DNA from 2 places in the Rhizobium sp. O111 genome. Region 1 is predicted to be linked to the other one. Evidence: riboswitches for the same ligand, from Rfam matches in the RefSeq annotation. Region 1 holds a riboswitch; the other holds the start of a gene.
The links. Region 1 has a riboswitch for glycine ahead of gcvT (glycine cleavage system aminomethyltransferase GcvT). Riboswitches for the same ligand answer to the same signal wherever they lie in the genome.
Positions count from the first base shown of each region.

Region 2: it holds a riboswitch for glycine, as region 1 does, so the genes downstream of both, ACVTFQ_RS32020 (D-amino acid dehydrogenase) here and gcvT (glycine cleavage system aminomethyltransferase GcvT) in region 1, are expected to answer to the same signal.

Region 1 is NZ_JBSHXL010000001.1:1,649,113-1,656,930, reverse strand. It holds gene gcvP (aminomethyl-transferring glycine dehydrogenase) at 1-933, opposite strand, end outside; gene gcvH (glycine cleavage system protein GcvH) at 933-1,295, opposite strand; gene gcvT (glycine cleavage system aminomethyltransferase GcvT) at 1,719-2,855, opposite strand; glycine riboswitch at 3,007-3,098, opposite strand; gene ACVTFQ_RS08475 (hypothetical protein) at 3,212-3,481, opposite strand; gene ACVTFQ_RS08470 (hypothetical protein) at 3,684-3,842, shown strand; gene ACVTFQ_RS08465 (hypothetical protein) at 3,868-4,353, opposite strand; gene crcB (fluoride efflux transporter CrcB) at 4,484-4,861, shown strand; gene ACVTFQ_RS08455 (RluA family pseudouridine synthase) at 4,963-5,955, shown strand; gene ACVTFQ_RS08450 (HAD-IA family hydrolase) at 5,964-6,617, shown strand; gene ACVTFQ_RS08445 (ATP12 family chaperone protein) at 6,626-7,435, shown strand; gene ACVTFQ_RS08440 (hypothetical protein) at 7,505-7,818, shown strand, end outside.
Region 2 is NZ_JBSHXL010000004.1:107,253-115,070, forward strand. It holds gene ACVTFQ_RS32010 (ABC transporter substrate-binding protein) at 1-575, opposite strand, end outside; gene ACVTFQ_RS32015 (LLM class flavin-dependent oxidoreductase) at 678-1,784, opposite strand; gene ACVTFQ_RS32020 (D-amino acid dehydrogenase) at 2,017-3,267, opposite strand; glycine riboswitch at 3,393-3,481, opposite strand; gene ACVTFQ_RS32025 (D-2-hydroxyacid dehydrogenase) at 3,596-4,576, shown strand; gene ACVTFQ_RS32030 (GlcG/HbpS family heme-binding protein) at 4,593-5,018, shown strand; gene ACVTFQ_RS32035 (riboflavin kinase) at 5,071-5,571, shown strand; gene ACVTFQ_RS32040 (LysR family transcriptional regulator) at 5,568-6,482, shown strand; gene ACVTFQ_RS32045 (mandelate racemase/muconate lactonizing enzyme family protein) at 7,064-7,818, shown strand, end outside.

The sequences.
Region 1 (7,818 bases):
GGCATCGACCGAGACGCCGACGAGACGGCCGGGCATGGAGCGCTTGTGGGCGTCCTTGACCGACATGTAGGCCGCGTGCGGGCCGCCGTAGCCGACGGGAACGCCGAAGCGCTGCGACGAGCCGATGGCGATGTCGGCGCCCATTTCGCCCGGTGACTTCAGAAGCGTCAGCGCCAGGATGTCGGCGGCGACGATGGCGATTGCGCCGGTCTGGTGCAGGCGCGAGATCAGGCCGGTGAAATCATGCACATGGCCGTGCGTGCCCGGATACTGGAAGATGGCGCCGAAGACGTCGACCGGGTCTAGATCGGTGAAGGGATTGCCGATGACGACGCTCCAGCCGAGCGGCTCTGCGCGGGTCTTGATCAGCTCGATCGTCTGCGGATGGCAGGCGGCGTCGACGAAGAAGGCCTTGGCCTTCGACTTGGAGACGCGCTCGGCCATGGCCATGCCTTCGGCGGCGGCCGTTGCTTCGTCGAGCAGCGAGGCGTTGGCGACGTCGAGGCCGGTCAGGTCGCAGATCATCGTCTGGTAGTTCAGGAGCGCCTCGAGGCGGCCCTGGGAGATTTCCGGCTGGTAGGGCGTGTAGGCCGTGTACCAGGCCGGGTTTTCCAGGATGTTGCGCTGGATGACCGGCGGTGTGATCGTGCCGTAATAGCCCTGGCCGATCAGCGAGGTCAGGACCTTGTTCTTGTTGGCGGTTTCGCGCAGCTTGTCGAGCGCCTCGCGCTCCGTCATCGGCGCGCCCCAGACGAGCGGTACCTTCTGGCGGATGGAGGGCGGCACGGTCGCGTCGATCAGCCCGTCGAGGCTGTTATAGCCAATGACCTTGAGCATATCGGTCATTTCGGCCGGCGAGGGGCCGATGTGACGACGATTGGCGAAGTCGTAGGGCTGGTAGTCGGTAAACTGGAATTCCGTCGGCGTCGTCATTACGCGGTGAGCTCCTTGTAGGCCGCTTCGTCGAGCAGGCCGTCGGCATCGGCTGAATTGGCAAGCTTCAGCTTGAAGAACCAGCCAGACCCTTGAGGGTCTGAATTGACCAGAGACGGATCGGCGACGATGGCCGGGTTCACTTCGGTGATCTCGCCTTCCAGCGGGCAGTAGACATCCGAGGCGGCCTTGACGGATTCGACGGTGGCCGCGTTGTCGTTCTTGCCGAAGGTGGCGCCGACTTCAGGCAGTTCCACGAACACCAGATCGCCGAGCTGCTCGACGGCATAGGTGGTGATGCCGACGGTGGCGACACCGGCTTCGATCTGCAGCCATTCGTGTTCTTCGGTGAATTTCAGCATGGGATGGTCCTCTCTGGGGAATGGGGTGTTTGGATGGTGTAGGTACTGAAGGCTGTGCCTGGCGATACCCCCCTCTGTCCTGCCGGACATCTCCCCCACAAGGGGGGAGATCGGCGAGTGGGGAGGGCAGCGCTAAACAATGAAGGTAGAGCGAGCGGATGCGCCCAGCCAATCTCCCCACCTGTGGGGGAGATGTCCGGCAGGACAGAGGGGGGTACCCCACGCGCAACGCTAACAGCGGCGGCCCGCTCCACGCTCACCGTTTGGTGAGACGTCCGCCGCTGGTCGATCTCCCCCCTTGTGGGGGAGATGCCCGGCAGGGCAGAGGGGGGTACTCCACGCACAACGCCAGCGGCGGCGGCCTGCGAACAGTGCGCCTGAACAGGCAGTGCAACGATATGGATCGCCGCCGCGCTCATGGTCTTATCGCTTGTAGGTCGGCGTGACGAAGGGCAGGGCCGCGACTGTCACCGGCAGGTACTTGCCGCGAACCTCGGCGTAGACGACCGTTCCGACGTCGGCAGAGGCGACCGGTACATAGCCCATGGCGACAGGGCCTTCGACGCTCGGGCCGAAGCCGCCTGAGGTGACTTCGCCGATTTCAGTCTTGCCTTCCTGGTCGGCATAGAGCTTGGCGTGGCCGCGCACCGGCGCCTTGCCGTCGGGCTTCAAGCCGACGCGGCGGCGGGTGGCGCCGTTGTCGAGTTCGGAAAGGATGCGCTCGGCGCCGGGGAAGCCGCCAGCACGGGCGCCGCCGGTCTTGCGGGCCTTCTGGATAGCCCAGACGAGGGCTGCCTCGACGGGGGTCGTGGTGGTGTCGATGTCGTTGCCGTAGAGACAAAGACCAGCTTCGAGGCGCAGGCTGTCGCGCGCGCCGAGGCCGATCGGCTCGACGTCGGGATGCTCAAGCAACCGCTTGGTGACATCGACGGCCATGTCCGAGGGGATCGAGATCTCGTAGCCATCCTCACCGCTATAGCCGGAGCGCGAGACGAGACAGGAGACGTCGTGCAGGCGACAGTGGCGCACGTCCATGAACTTCATGGCGGCGACATCGGCCCAGAGTTCGGCCAGAGCCTCGACGGCGCGCGGACCCTGCAGCGCGATCAGCGCGCGGTCGAGCACGGTGATGTCGCAGGTGTCGGAGAGATGCTTCTGAAGGTGCGCGACGTCGGCATCCTTGCAGGCGGCGTTGACGACGACGAAGAGATGGTCGTCGAGATGGGTAATCATCAGGTCGTCGAGAATGCCGCCATTGTCGTCGGTGAAGAAACCGTAGCGCTGGCGTCCTTCGGCCAGCCCGAGGATATCGACGGGAACGAGGCTTTCCAGCGCGAGTGCTGCGTCCTCATACTTGCCCGACTTCGCCTTGATGACGACCTGACCCATGTGGGACACATCGAAGAGACCGGCGGCTGCGCGGGTCTGCAGATGTTCCTTCATCACGCCGGCCGGATATTGGACCGGCATGTCATAGCCCGCAAACGGTACCATGCGGGCGCCGAGCGACAGATGCAGGTCATGCAGCGGGGTTTTCTTCAGGGCAGCAGTATCGTCCAAGGACGCCTCCGGTGTTTGCGCGTGGGTTCCATGCGCGGGCTCAAATATTCGGGCGCGGTTGCGCCTTGTTTCGAGCCCCCTCTGTCTGTTTGCCTGAGATTGTTATCCCTTCGGCGCGCGTTTCGAAAACGCGTCTCTCCAGAGTTCCGTCTGCCCCTTGCTGGTCCTTTTGCCTGAGAGTTTCCGGGGCGGTTGCTCCTTCGGCACCGGCTGCGACGAGCCGGCTTCTCCCAACAAGGTTGAGCGCAATTATCTGGCGATGGCGGTGCTTGGCAAGGGGGAATGTCGCCGGCGAGCAATTTTTTGTCGCGGTCTTCTTTGCCGATCGAATTGCGGATCGATCGGGACGGGTGGTCTCAGTCTTCTTCGTAAAGCTTGAGAGCCTGCTGGAGCGCGGCCTGCGGCTGGCGCTGGCCCATGGTCATCAGGTCGAGCGCGACTTCGGTGGAGTTGATGACGGCGGCTGATTCATCGGTATCCTGGCCGGCATCGGTCCGGCGCTTGATGTCGGCCACCTTGCGGGCATCCTTGGCGGCGGTGCTGGCGGAGACGCGCGGGGGGATGCGCAGCGCTTCAAACGCCGCGGCCGCCGTACTTGCCGAAATGGAACCAACCAGAACTGTCATGTGACAGATTTAGGACGGCGGACCTTCCTGTCCTGATAAGAATATCGCTAAAATATGATCGATCGTGATTGTTCTTGTGCTTAATTCCGGTTCTCAAGCTATAGTGCGAATGTATTGCGCCGCTATATCTGCCTCATTGCCGCGTTACTTCCCGCATTACTCGACAACAAAATAGTACCGGTCCTTCAGAGGAGACGTTCAGATGCGCCGTTTTCACTCTCTTGCCTTGGCGGCAGCGCTTGTCGTCACCGCCTTCATAGCCACGGCCTGCACCACGACGGAGCAGAGCCGCGATGCCAGCATGCCGCTGAACTCGGCCTGCGCCTATGGTTTCAACAACGACCGGCCGTGCAGCTATTGAGGTGGAGTGGTGAGCTGCCCGCCGCCTATTCGATATAGAGGTCTACCAGGGCTTTGCGCCTGTCCTTGTCGATGACGACGAAGAGATGGCCTCCTGCGGGTCCAAACTGATCCTCATCGGCGCGATAGATGTCGTTCGCGTTGAATGGTGTGAATTCGGAGCGGAGGTCGTTGTCGATATAGTCCACGCTCTGAGAATTGCGGCTGGCATTTTCTCTTGAGAAGCGCCAGCCGACCAGCATCGATGCCATGTCGTTAGGCTCGATCTCGAAGCCGCACGTTACCAGAGCGTCCGTTATGACGAATGGTCCTGTGCACTTGATATTCTTTGCCGACACCGGGAGTTCCTTGATCTTGAGCATCGAACGAAGTTGCCCGGGCGCCTCATCATAGAGCGCCACCGCGGTGATCGAGACGATCACGAGCACCACCCACGCTGATGCTGCGTACAGCCATTTTCGTCGTATCGCCAATCGCAAGTCCTCGAAGCTGCGTTCACTCAGAATGCGCAATCATACGTTGCCATTTCTGTAAGGCCGATCAATCCTGCAATTAAGATTAGAGCGAATTATCGATGGAGTGGGCGGAGAGCAGCGGACGCGGTCAATTGGCAACGCATCCTGCCTGCGCTACACAAGGCCTATGATCCAGGCTCTTCTCGTCGCTGTCGGCGGCGCCATCGGTTCCGTGCTTCGCTATTATGTCGGCCAGTGGTCGTTGCGGCTGATGGGCACGGGCTTTCCGTGGGGGACGCTTGTCGTCAATGTTGTGGGATGTTTCGTCATCGGCGTTTTCGCGGAGCTGATCGCGCGGCGTTTCAATGCGTCGAACGAATTGCGGCTTTTGCTAATCACCGGTTTTCTCGGCGGCTTCACGACGTTCTCCGCCTTTTCGCTGGATGCGATCTCGCTGATCGAGCGCGGGGCGATGGCGTCGGCGGCGGTCTATATGGTGGCGAGCGTCGGGCTGTCGATGGCGGCGGTTTTCGCGGGGCTTGCGATCATGCGCGCATTGATCTGAAAGGGGATCTGAGATTCAGGTTTCCGTTTTTGCGTAAAATGCTCTAAAGCCAGCGGCAAAGGCCGCGCCTGGTGCCGGCAACTCTTTCCGAAAGTACAGACATGGCTGGCATTGAACATATTACCGTCGAAGCCGACGAGGCGGGCATGCGCCTCGATCGTTGGTTCAAGATCCACTATCCCGGCCTCGGATTCGGTCCGCTGCAGAAGCTGATGCGTTCCGGCCAGGTGCGTGTCGATGGCGGTCGCGTGAAGACCGATGCGCGCGTGCAGCCGGGGCAGGTGGTGCGCGTGCCGCCGCTCGATGTCGACGCCAAGAAGGCCGGGCCGATCGCCAGCCATGATCTCAAGCACGGCGGCGACTACGAGCTGTTGCAGCGAATGGTGCTGCATGAGGACGACAAGGTGATCGTGCTCAACAAGCCGGCCGGCCTTGCCGTGCAGGGCGGTTCCGGCGTGACGCGCAACATCGACAAGATGCTGGAGGCCTGGACGAGCCCGAAGGGCGAGAAGCCGCGGCTGGTCCATCGTCTCGACCGCGACACCTCGGGCGTGCTGGTCATCGCCCGCACGCGCGGTGCTGCGCAGAAGCTGACGGCGGCGTTTCGCGAGCGCGACACCAAGAAGACCTACTGGTCGCTGGTCAAGGGCGTGCCGCGCAAGCACGAGGACAAGATCTCGACCTGGTTGGTGAAGGAACAGACGCCGGATGGAGACCGTATGCGAGTCTGCAAGCATGGCGAGGAGGGCGCCGACCACGCGATCTCCTATTACAAGGTGCGCGAGACGGCGGCGCAGAACCTCGCCTGGCTGGAGATGGAGCCGTATACCGGCCGTACCCACCAGCTGCGCGTCCACGCGCTGCATATCGGTCATCCGATTATCGGCGACCCCAAATACTTCGACGACGACCACAACTGGGATTTCCCCGGCGGCATCCAGAAGCGGCTGCATCTGCACGCCCGCAAGATCGACATTCCGCATCCGAATGGCGGGCGCCTGCGGGTGACCGCGCCGCTGCCGCCGCACATGGTTCAGACCTGGAACTTGCTCGGCCTCGACCTGGCTGAAGCTGACCGGGAAGACTTCGAATGAATTCGGGAATGAAACTGGCATTGTTCGATTGCGACGGCACGCTTGTCGACAGCGCTGCGCTGATCCATGAGGTGATGGCGCGCACTTTCGTGCATTTCGGTCATGACCGGCCTGATCTCTCGCAGACCAAGGCGATCATCGGGCTGACGCTCGATATCGCCATCGCCCGCATGCAGGGCAAGCCGCATGTGGACGACGAGGCGGTGGCGATGACGGCGCATTACAAGGCGATCTACGCCGATGTGCGCGCCGAAGCCGGCGTCGACGTGCCGCTGTTCGATGGCATCAGCGAGTTGATCCGTACGCTGGCTGAAAAGGACGAGGTGCTGATCGGCGCCGTCACCGGCAAGTCGCGTCGCGGGCTGGTGCATGTTCTGGAGACGCACGGCTTTTCCCGCGATTTCATCGTGTCGCGCACTGCTGACGATTGCCCGTCGAAGCCGCATCCGGCCATGGTGACGGAATGCTGCAGTGAAACGGGGATGAATCCCGCCGATACCATTGTCATCGGCGACGCGATTTACGATATGCAGATGGCAAAGGCTGCGGGCGCCACCGCGATCGGTGTGTCCTGGGGCTATGCCAGCGTCGACGATCTGATTGCGGCAGGCGCCGATACGATCGCCTATCATCCGGCCGATATACTGAAGCATTTTTCCTGAGGTGAGCCATGCGTGATCTGTTGAACGACCTGTCCGAGGGGCTGAGCCATCCCGATCCGATCCGCCGCGCGCAGATCCAGATGAAGAAGCCGCTGCCGAAGCGTTTTTATAAGGACGTCTCGGTGAGTGAGGCCCAAGGCACCGACCCCCAAGGCACTGGAGCCGGCTTCGTCGTCGAACTCGACGGCAAGGCCGTGCGGACGCCGGCCCGCAATCTTCTGGCGGCTCCGACGCGCAAACTTGCCGAGCTGATGGCCGACGAGTGGAAGGCGCAGGGCGACGAGATCGATCCAGGCTCCATGCCTTTGACCAAGCTGATCAACACGGCGATCGATGGTGTTGCAACCGATACGCAGGCCGTCTTCGAAGACATTCTGCGCTTTTCCGGCACCGATATGCTCTGCTACCGCGCCGAAGGGCCGGAGGAGCTGGTGGCGCGGCAGACCAAGCTCTGGGATCCGGTGCTCGACTGGGCGTCGAATACGCTCGGCGCGCGCTTTATCCTCGCCGAGGGCATTGTCCATCAACAGCAGCCACAGGGTGCCATTGCGGCGTTTTCGGCGGGGCTGCGCAAGCACGACAATGCGATCGCGCTCGCCGTGCTGCACACCATCACGACGCTGACGGGATCCGCACTGCTGGCGCTGGCTTTTGCCGAACGCGAGCTCGACGAAAACGAGGTGTGGTCGCTGGCGCATCTCGAAGAGGACTGGACGATCGAGCACTGGGGCAGCGACGAGGAGGCGGAAGAGCGCCGCGCGCTGCGTTTCATCGATTTTCTGGCGGCCACGCGTGCTTTTTTGGCACTGAAGGGCTGAAATAGATTGCCATGACCGTCTTTATGGCGAAGATCGCGACTCTTAATGGGGTGGACGCGGTTTTTCGTCATGAATATGTTTCAGTCGGTTATTTCAAAAATTTTACTGTCTTTTATCGCGCTCGTTTCGGGTTTGGCGCTGATTTCCTGCGGCTCGCTGATGCCCAAGGAGCCGCCGGGACCAATTTACGACGTGCGCAGCGCCGTGGTCGTTTCCGGCCCGAAAGTGCCGCCCGCGGTGCTGGCGGGCGTGGGTGATCGCGTCAACAAGGCGATCAATGCCACGGTTCGCACCGAGGTCTATCCGCGCGTCGTGCTCACCATCCGCGTCGTCTCCGTCACGACGGGGCAGGGCTACGACAAGAGCCAGAGCTCGGCGAAGAT
Region 2 (7,818 bases), on a different contig from region 1:
GTGAGTTCCGGACGGAGGAGGTCCTCGTAGCTTTTCACTTCGAAGCCGGTCAGTTCCGGATTGACGACGATCGTGTCCAGACCCCAGACCCAAGGCATGGCCCAGTTCTTGCCATCCCAGTACCACATGTCACCCTCGTAGAACGGGGCGTAGATGTCGTCCTTATTGTAGTTGGGGATCTTGGAGACATCCAGCTCCGTAAGGACACCCAGCTCATTGTAGATCGCGTTGTAGCCGTTGGAGTACTCGGCGAGGTCGAGGCGAACGGCGTTGCTTCCGACGATCTTTGCGGTGACGTCATCTTGGTTGCTCATGATGGCAGCGCGCATGGTGATGTTGTTAGCCTTGCGCCATTCCGCGGTCTCGGTCTCGAGCGTATAGCCTTCCCAGGCCATCACTTCGAGGTTGCCACCGACGGCGGCACGTGCCTGGGGTACCCAGGCTCCAAGCGTGGCACCGGCTGCAATGGCAGCCGTACCCAGCATGAAGCTGCGGCGGGCGAGCATTACCTCGTTAAAAAGATCTGCGGTTCGGGCGGACGTGATTTCTTTCTTGTTGTGGTCTTCATGCTTCATAACAGGGCTCCCAGTTCGAATAGGTGAAGAGTGAATATTCCCGTGAAATTTTCTTATTAGTGGCCACGCGGCCCGGGCCGCGTGGCTGGACTGCAGGACGCGTTACTCGGCTGCAGCGAGCGTGCCCACGTGTTGACGCAGCTTTGGCATGACGTCGGTCGAGAGGAGTTCCATGGAGCGCTTGTGGATGGCGGGGCGGTCCCAGTCCTTCTGGGTCATCATGAGAGAGCCAAACGGACCGCCAACTTCGTCGACGAAGGCAACGAGCTTGTCGAGAACTGTTTTCGGAGAGCCCGAGAGCACCATCCAGTCGAGGCAGTTCTGCACCGTGATGTCGCTGTCCAACGTGTTCATCGAAGGCTTGAGCACGCCGAGGAGCTTGAACGCCTTCATATCTTCCACGATGTACTCGTAGTACCAGCGGTAGGAAGACGTGCCCTCGGCGAGGTAGTCGGCCGCTTCCTGATCGCTGTCGGTCACGAGCAGCGAACGTGCGATACGCCACTTGTTGCGGTCAGGGCGACGGCCGGCCTTTTCGCAGCCCACGACGTACTGTTCCCAATGGGTTTTGACGTTGGCGACCGGGGTAAAGTTGGCAGAGACGATGCTCCAGCCGTTTTCGCCCGCCTGGCGCGCGCTGCTTGAAGATGGGCTCATCACCGAGATCGCCAGCTCGGGGAACGGCTGCTGATACGGCTTAAGCATCGGACCGAAACCGAGGCTGGGAATGAGCGTATTCTCGATAACCACGTCCCAGTATTTGCCCTTGATGTTGTAGGGCGGGTTCTGCGACCAGATCTGGTGCATGATCTTGATGGATTCGGTGGTCATTTCGGCGCGGTTCTTTTCCTGCGTGCCGAACAGTTCCATATCGGTCACGAGACCGCCCGGGCCAACGCCCATGATGAAACGGCCTTCCGAGAGATGGTCGAATTGTGCGATCTGGCCGGCGAGACGTGCCGGATGGTGCTGCGGTAGGTTCAGGACCCCCGTGGCGAACTTGATCTGCTTCGTCGCATGGATCAGCGTACCGAAAAATTGAAGCGGGTCGGCAATCGGTTCGCAGGAGCAGCTAATGTGCTCGCCAACCCAAACTTCCGAGAAGCCGAGACGGTCGGCGAGGATCACTGCTTCACGATCCTGTTTCAGGAGTTCAGTGAAGTTGCGCCGCTGATCGTGCAGGGGCATCATAAATAGACCGAGGTCCATTTGGTATCTCCTCTAGAATTGAGATCGGCCTGTCCGATCCTCGCATATTCATGAGCAAGCGATATGCCACGCTGGAAATAGCTGCGGAATCAGTACGTTAACGAACAAACCTGACGAGTCTCACTTTTCCAGTGCGGTCTCAGGTTTGAGTTTCAATATTGAGAGCGCTTAGTCTTGAGACAGTCTTACGGACGAAATAACGGGGCCCGACATACGCCAGGCCCCGGTTTGTTCAAGCTGTCCTGCGACCGCTGGAGGTCGGCGTCTGCTGAACCAATTCCGCAACGAGTTCCGCCGTCGCCGCTGACAGCGTCCAACCAAGATGACCGTGTCCGGTGTTGTAGAAAACGTTGGGACGGCAGCCCTTTTTTATCCGTGGCATCATGTTCGGCATCATGGGGCGAAGGCCCGCCCAAGGCACGACGCGGGATGTCGAGGCCTCTGGAAAGAGCGTGCGCACCCAATCTACCAAGGGTTTGATGCGATCATGTCTAATATCGCGATTGATACCGTTGAACTCCGCCGTACCGGCGACTCGGAACCGGTCGTTTCCAAGACGGCTCGTGACGATCTTTGCCCGGTCGTCGAGTAGGCTGACCCAGGGAGCGCCGTTCTGGCTTCGCTCGTCATCGAGATGAACCGTGATCGAGTAGCCTTTTACCGGATAGACATTTATTCGATCGCCGAGCATCCCAGCGATTTTCCTGCTGCCGACGCCAGCACATACAACCACGCCGTCAGCCGTCAGGACGTTGCTTGAGCTTCCAGGGTTTTCGGCAGGCTTCCAGTAAACAGTCGTGCTTTCTCCGGATTCTACCCGTTGGATTTCCGTGTCGAAAAGGAAATTCACGCCGCGTTTCATACATGCCTTGGCAAGGCCGCGCGTGAATTTGTGGATGTCTCCTGTGGAATCCGACGGCGTAAAGAAGCCGCCGTAGAAATTACCGACCAACGCGGGTTCGATCGCCTTGATTTCCTCTTGCGATACGGATCTCCGGTCCAGGCCGCCCTCGGTCAGCATCGCGTTCACCTTGCCGGCATAATCAAAGCTCGGTTTGTCATAGTAGACATGGAGGATGCCCCGCTTTTCGAGGTCGAACTCAATCTTCTCGCGATCGGCTATTTCGAACATGTGCTGACGCGCAGCGATTGCGAGCCGCGTAGTCTCGATCGTATTGGTGCGATATCCGCCTATGCCCCCCACAAATTCCCCCATCCAGGAATATTTGTGCCAGCTCGGGGTAGGGTTCATGAGAAGCGGCGCGTCGCTTTTGAGCATCCATTTGATGCCTTTCAAGACCGTAGACCAATGATTCCAGACCTCAGCATTGCTTGCAGAAAGCTGTCCGCCATTGGCAAACGAGGTCTCCATCGCGGGATAACGATTGCGGTCGATAACGGTAACGTCGAAACCGCGGCGTGAAAGCGCGTAAGCAGTTGTCACGCCGGTAATACCGGCGCCTAATACAGCGATATGGGGCACTTTTGTCTCCAACAGTTGGTGCCGGGGCTTCGCCAGCCCCATAGCCCCCAATCTGTCTTTTTACCTGAGAGCTTTTCCCCACGGGGGTCCCCTTCGGTGGACGCGAGCGCCTCTCTCCAGATCGTTCAAACTGTGCAGTCTTGGTTGCCTGAGAGTTTCCTGGGGGGTTGCTCCTTCGGCGTGGCGTCGGTGCCATCTCTCCTGCACGGCCTTCGAACACCCTTAGGGTACTCACATGTTTGGATCTTGCGCAAGTCCTTCGTATCGGAAATTATTAAATTGGCACACAAATTGCATCTACATAACAAATAACCTTAAAGGATTGATTATGCGTGATTTTTCCGTATACGTGGAAAACGCCGTGCCGCCCGGGTCCCCCTACTTCGTCTCGGAACCCGCTGTTCTCAAGGCTTTAGGAGCGGTAGCGGGATTTGCAGAAGTGCGATCATTCAACGCTCAATTTCCCGACTACCAGGCGCTAGAAGCCGCAGACTATTTCGTCGGCTCCGGATTCGATACCGCGCGCCTCAAAGTCCACGGCAAGCGCCTGCGTGTGGTTCATTGCACAAGTGCTGGCGTCGAGAAGTATATGCCGCTCGACTGGCTTCCGAACGGAGCGGTCCTGACAAACAGCAGCGGCGTACACGCGAAGAAGGGCGGCGCTTTCGGCTTAATGACCGTTCTCATGTTGTGCGAGGGCGTGCCGCGACACATTCAAAATCAGCGGCTCCATCGCTGGGACAATCGCCTCGCGACGGGGATCGATACGAAGACCATAGTCTTCGTAGGTTTTGGAGCGCTCGGCACCGCGATTGCGGACCGTTTGCGCCCGTTCGGCCCGCGGATTGTAGCAGTCACCCGTTCAGGTAAGACCAGTCCATCGGCCGATGAGGTATTCACCGTCGCAGATCTTGACCAGGCGCTTACCCTGGCCGACTGCCTTGTCGTCAGCTGCCCTCTCACTGCCTCGACCAAGGGGCTCATCGGTGAAAAGCAACTGGCCCTGATGAAACCAGGCGCGTCTTTGTTCAACATCGCGCGAGGTCCTCTCGTCGATACGGGGCCCCTCATCAGGGCGCTCGTCGATGGCCGTCTGAGCGGTGCTGCGCTGGACGTCTTCGACGAGGAACCCCTGTCGGCCGACAGTCAGCTGTGGGATGTACCCAACCTGATCATCTTCCCGCATATTTCCTGTGACGACGCCGACGGATACGTCGACCGTTGCCTTTCGATCTTCGCTGACAACATTGGCAGGGACCTGCGTGGCGAACCCTTACGGAATCGTGTCGATGCGACCGCAGGATACTAACCCCTAGGAGAATATGATGACCGATTCCTATCTCGAAGCACTTGTCCTATCGCACGCAGGTGCGTTGGACGCTTTGGCTGCGGCGGTTTCGAAAGCCGCGGAAATCTCGGTTCCGCAGTGCATTTGTATCGTTGACGCCAGCGGCGAGACGATCGCCAGTCTCCGTATGGACGGAGCAAAATACCTAAGCATGCAGACAGCGAAGGCTAAGGCCCGCACATCGGCGTCCATCCGCAATAAGACAGGCGGCATGACACCCGAATTCAGCATTGCCGCCGGAATTGCCACTGGCGGCGGCGTCACAAATCTGCCCGGCGGTCTGCCGATCAAGTTCAGCGGCAAGCTGGCGGGTGCAATAGGAGTGGGCTCCGGCACTGGAGATCAGGACATCGAAGTCGGCAGGGCTGCTCTTGCGGCTATAGGGGCCGACCCCGTCGAATGAACCGTCGCGCGGGCCGGGTGTCTACCGCCCCGCGCGTTCGAAGGAGGCGAACATGCTTGCACTTGAAGAAACGGACTTGCTGGTTCCCGAAGAATGCGCCCACCACCATGGATACGCAACCACCCTCGCAGAACAGGTGGAAGTTCGAGGTGTGGTCGTTCATGGCGCTAAGCTCGGACGTGCAATCGGCTTCCCGACGGCGAACATGAAGCTGGGCGGATGCTGTAGGCTCGCGCCAGGGATTTATGCGGTGCGATTTCGGGATGGCTTCGGAACCGTTCGCAATGGTGTCGCCAGCTTTGGCCGGCGGCCGACAGTCGTCGACGACGGCGAGTTGCTATTGGAGACGTATGTCCTCGATTACGCCGGCGATCTTTACGGCCAGACATGTCAGGTGACATTCATCGAGTATTTGCGTCCCGAGACAAAGTTCGACGGTCTTGAGGCAATGGTCCAGCAGATCGATCTGGACGTGGTGATGGCCAGGGAGGTTCTGCGGAAAAGAAAAATCTCGCTGGGGGATGAGATTACGGCACGGGGCCGCAAAAAATGAAATATCACCAGATCGAGGCATTCTACCAAGTGATGTTGACTGGCAGCATCTCGAAGGCCGCGAAGAATCTCGGTCGCACTCAACCTGCCGTGAGTATGACGATAGCGACACTTGAAGAGCAGCTGACAACCACGCTGTTTGACCGACACGCAGGACGAATATCACCGCGCGCCGAGGCAGAGGTGCTATTCCAGCAGGTGAGCCCGGTGATGGCTCAATTGAACGACATACGTCACCATTTCGGCCGCCTTACCTCAATCGAGGTACCAAGGATATCGATCATATCCTCCGGGAATGCGGGAACCCACCTTGTTCCAACCGCAATTTCCAAGATTGCGGCTGGGGGACAGCAGTTTCGTCTCATGATCGGGACCTCTGCCTCCATCGTATCGGAGATGGAAAACCAACTTCACGACATCGCGTTGACCGATGAGGGGGCGTTCGAAGTGTTGACGAATTCACCGCTGTTCGAGGTCGAGGTCTTCAACATTCCCGTTTACGCCGTCTCGCCACGCGGTCTGATCTCGACGCAAGGCGATACCCTGCTGACTGAGGAGATCAAAGGCTACAACGTCTGTACGCTTTACGAGGAGAATCGATCCAGTCGACAGATTCGGTCGAAAATCGCGCCCCCCAAGGTGGAATTTTCCAACTTCTTCCCGATGGCATGTTTTGCCATTTCGAACGGCGGCGTTGCGGTGGTCGACAATATCACGTGCGGCGCTATGAGAGCACTCACCAACGGGAGCCTGGATGTCGTATACCACCGGATATCCGACGCATCTCCGTCCCACTACTATCTGATCCGTCCGAAATATCGACCGAGGTCGAAAGTGGCGGACAAATGCTACGGCAGCCTCAAGACGGCCTTGCTGTCATACGAGGACATCTCCCGACCCGATCGGACCTAAAGCTCTCCGCGCGCCTGGTCATAAGCTTCACTCATGGAGGCATAAAACCTTCGGTTTTGCTGTCGATTTCGCAATGCGGGATGACTGTAGTGCGCTCGGCGGCGCACTTGTGCGGATTGACGCAGCAAGAGCCTCGCTGCCCCACAAAACTCGTTGACGGGCCGGGATTCGGACACAGTCACCATCTGGGCAACAACCATGAAAATCTTTAAACACATAGCGTCGGCGGCACTCTCCGCTGCGATGTCCGTCGGCGTGTCCTTCTCCGCCTCGGCCTGCCCTTTCATCGATCCAGGAGAAAGGCGTCTTCACGGTCGCGACTGAAACGGCCGACGCGCCGTTCGATTTCGTCCAGGACGGTAAGATCGTCGGTTACACTCCGGACGTGATCCCCATAAGTGCCGCTGATATCCCCATAAGAACTTCAATTTTGCGAAAGTTCCGATGTTGGGTGATGAATTGGTTGCCGCCGGAGCAGGCGAGCAGACAGGGGCGAAAGCCTCTTCTGGACATGAGCGTTCCGATTAAATCTCAGTATCCAAGCCAAGGTATCTCGATACCTTGCACGAAGGAGTGCAGCCATGCGTGTAACTAATATCCGGGCGTACCGGATCCCGACCGGCGGTGTGCGCCCGGTGCTTGTCGAAGTCGTAACGGATGAGGGAGTTTCCGGTTGGGGCGAAGCTGCCGTGGCATACGGCCTCGGTGCTCGCGGTGCAGCCGGCATGGTCGCCGACTATGCCGCGCGCGTTATCGGTGCGGACCCGAACTATCCCCGCCATGTCTATCACGCGATCTACGACAACTCTTTCTGGACCAAGGGCGGCGGCGCGATCGCCTTCGCTGCGGTAAGCGCGATCGACCAGGCGCTTTGGGATATCAAGGGCAAGGCTGCAGGCGTCCCAGTCTATGACTTCTTCGGAGGCCGCTTCCAGGACACCGCACCGGTCTATGCGAACGGCTGGAACTACCATTGCAATGACGCCACCGAGTGGGCCAAGGCCGCCGAGCGCCCGCTCAAGGATGGCTACAAGATGCTCAAGAGCTATCCTCTTGCAACGCAACAGCCGGGCCGTACGCTGACCCACGTCCAGCGCCGCTCGCTTTCCGCCGACGAGTTCAAGCGCGCTATCGATCGTATTCGCCTTCTCAAGGATGTCGTCGGTGATCAGGCCGAACTGCTCATCGATCTTTCAGGTGGCGTCAATAACGACCAACTGGTTCGAATCCTCGACGTCTGCGAAGAGCTCAAGGTCTCCTGGGTCGAGGAGCCCCTTGACGCATTCAACCTCGCGGGCCTCAAAAACTTGGCCGCTCGATACAAGTTCCCGATCGC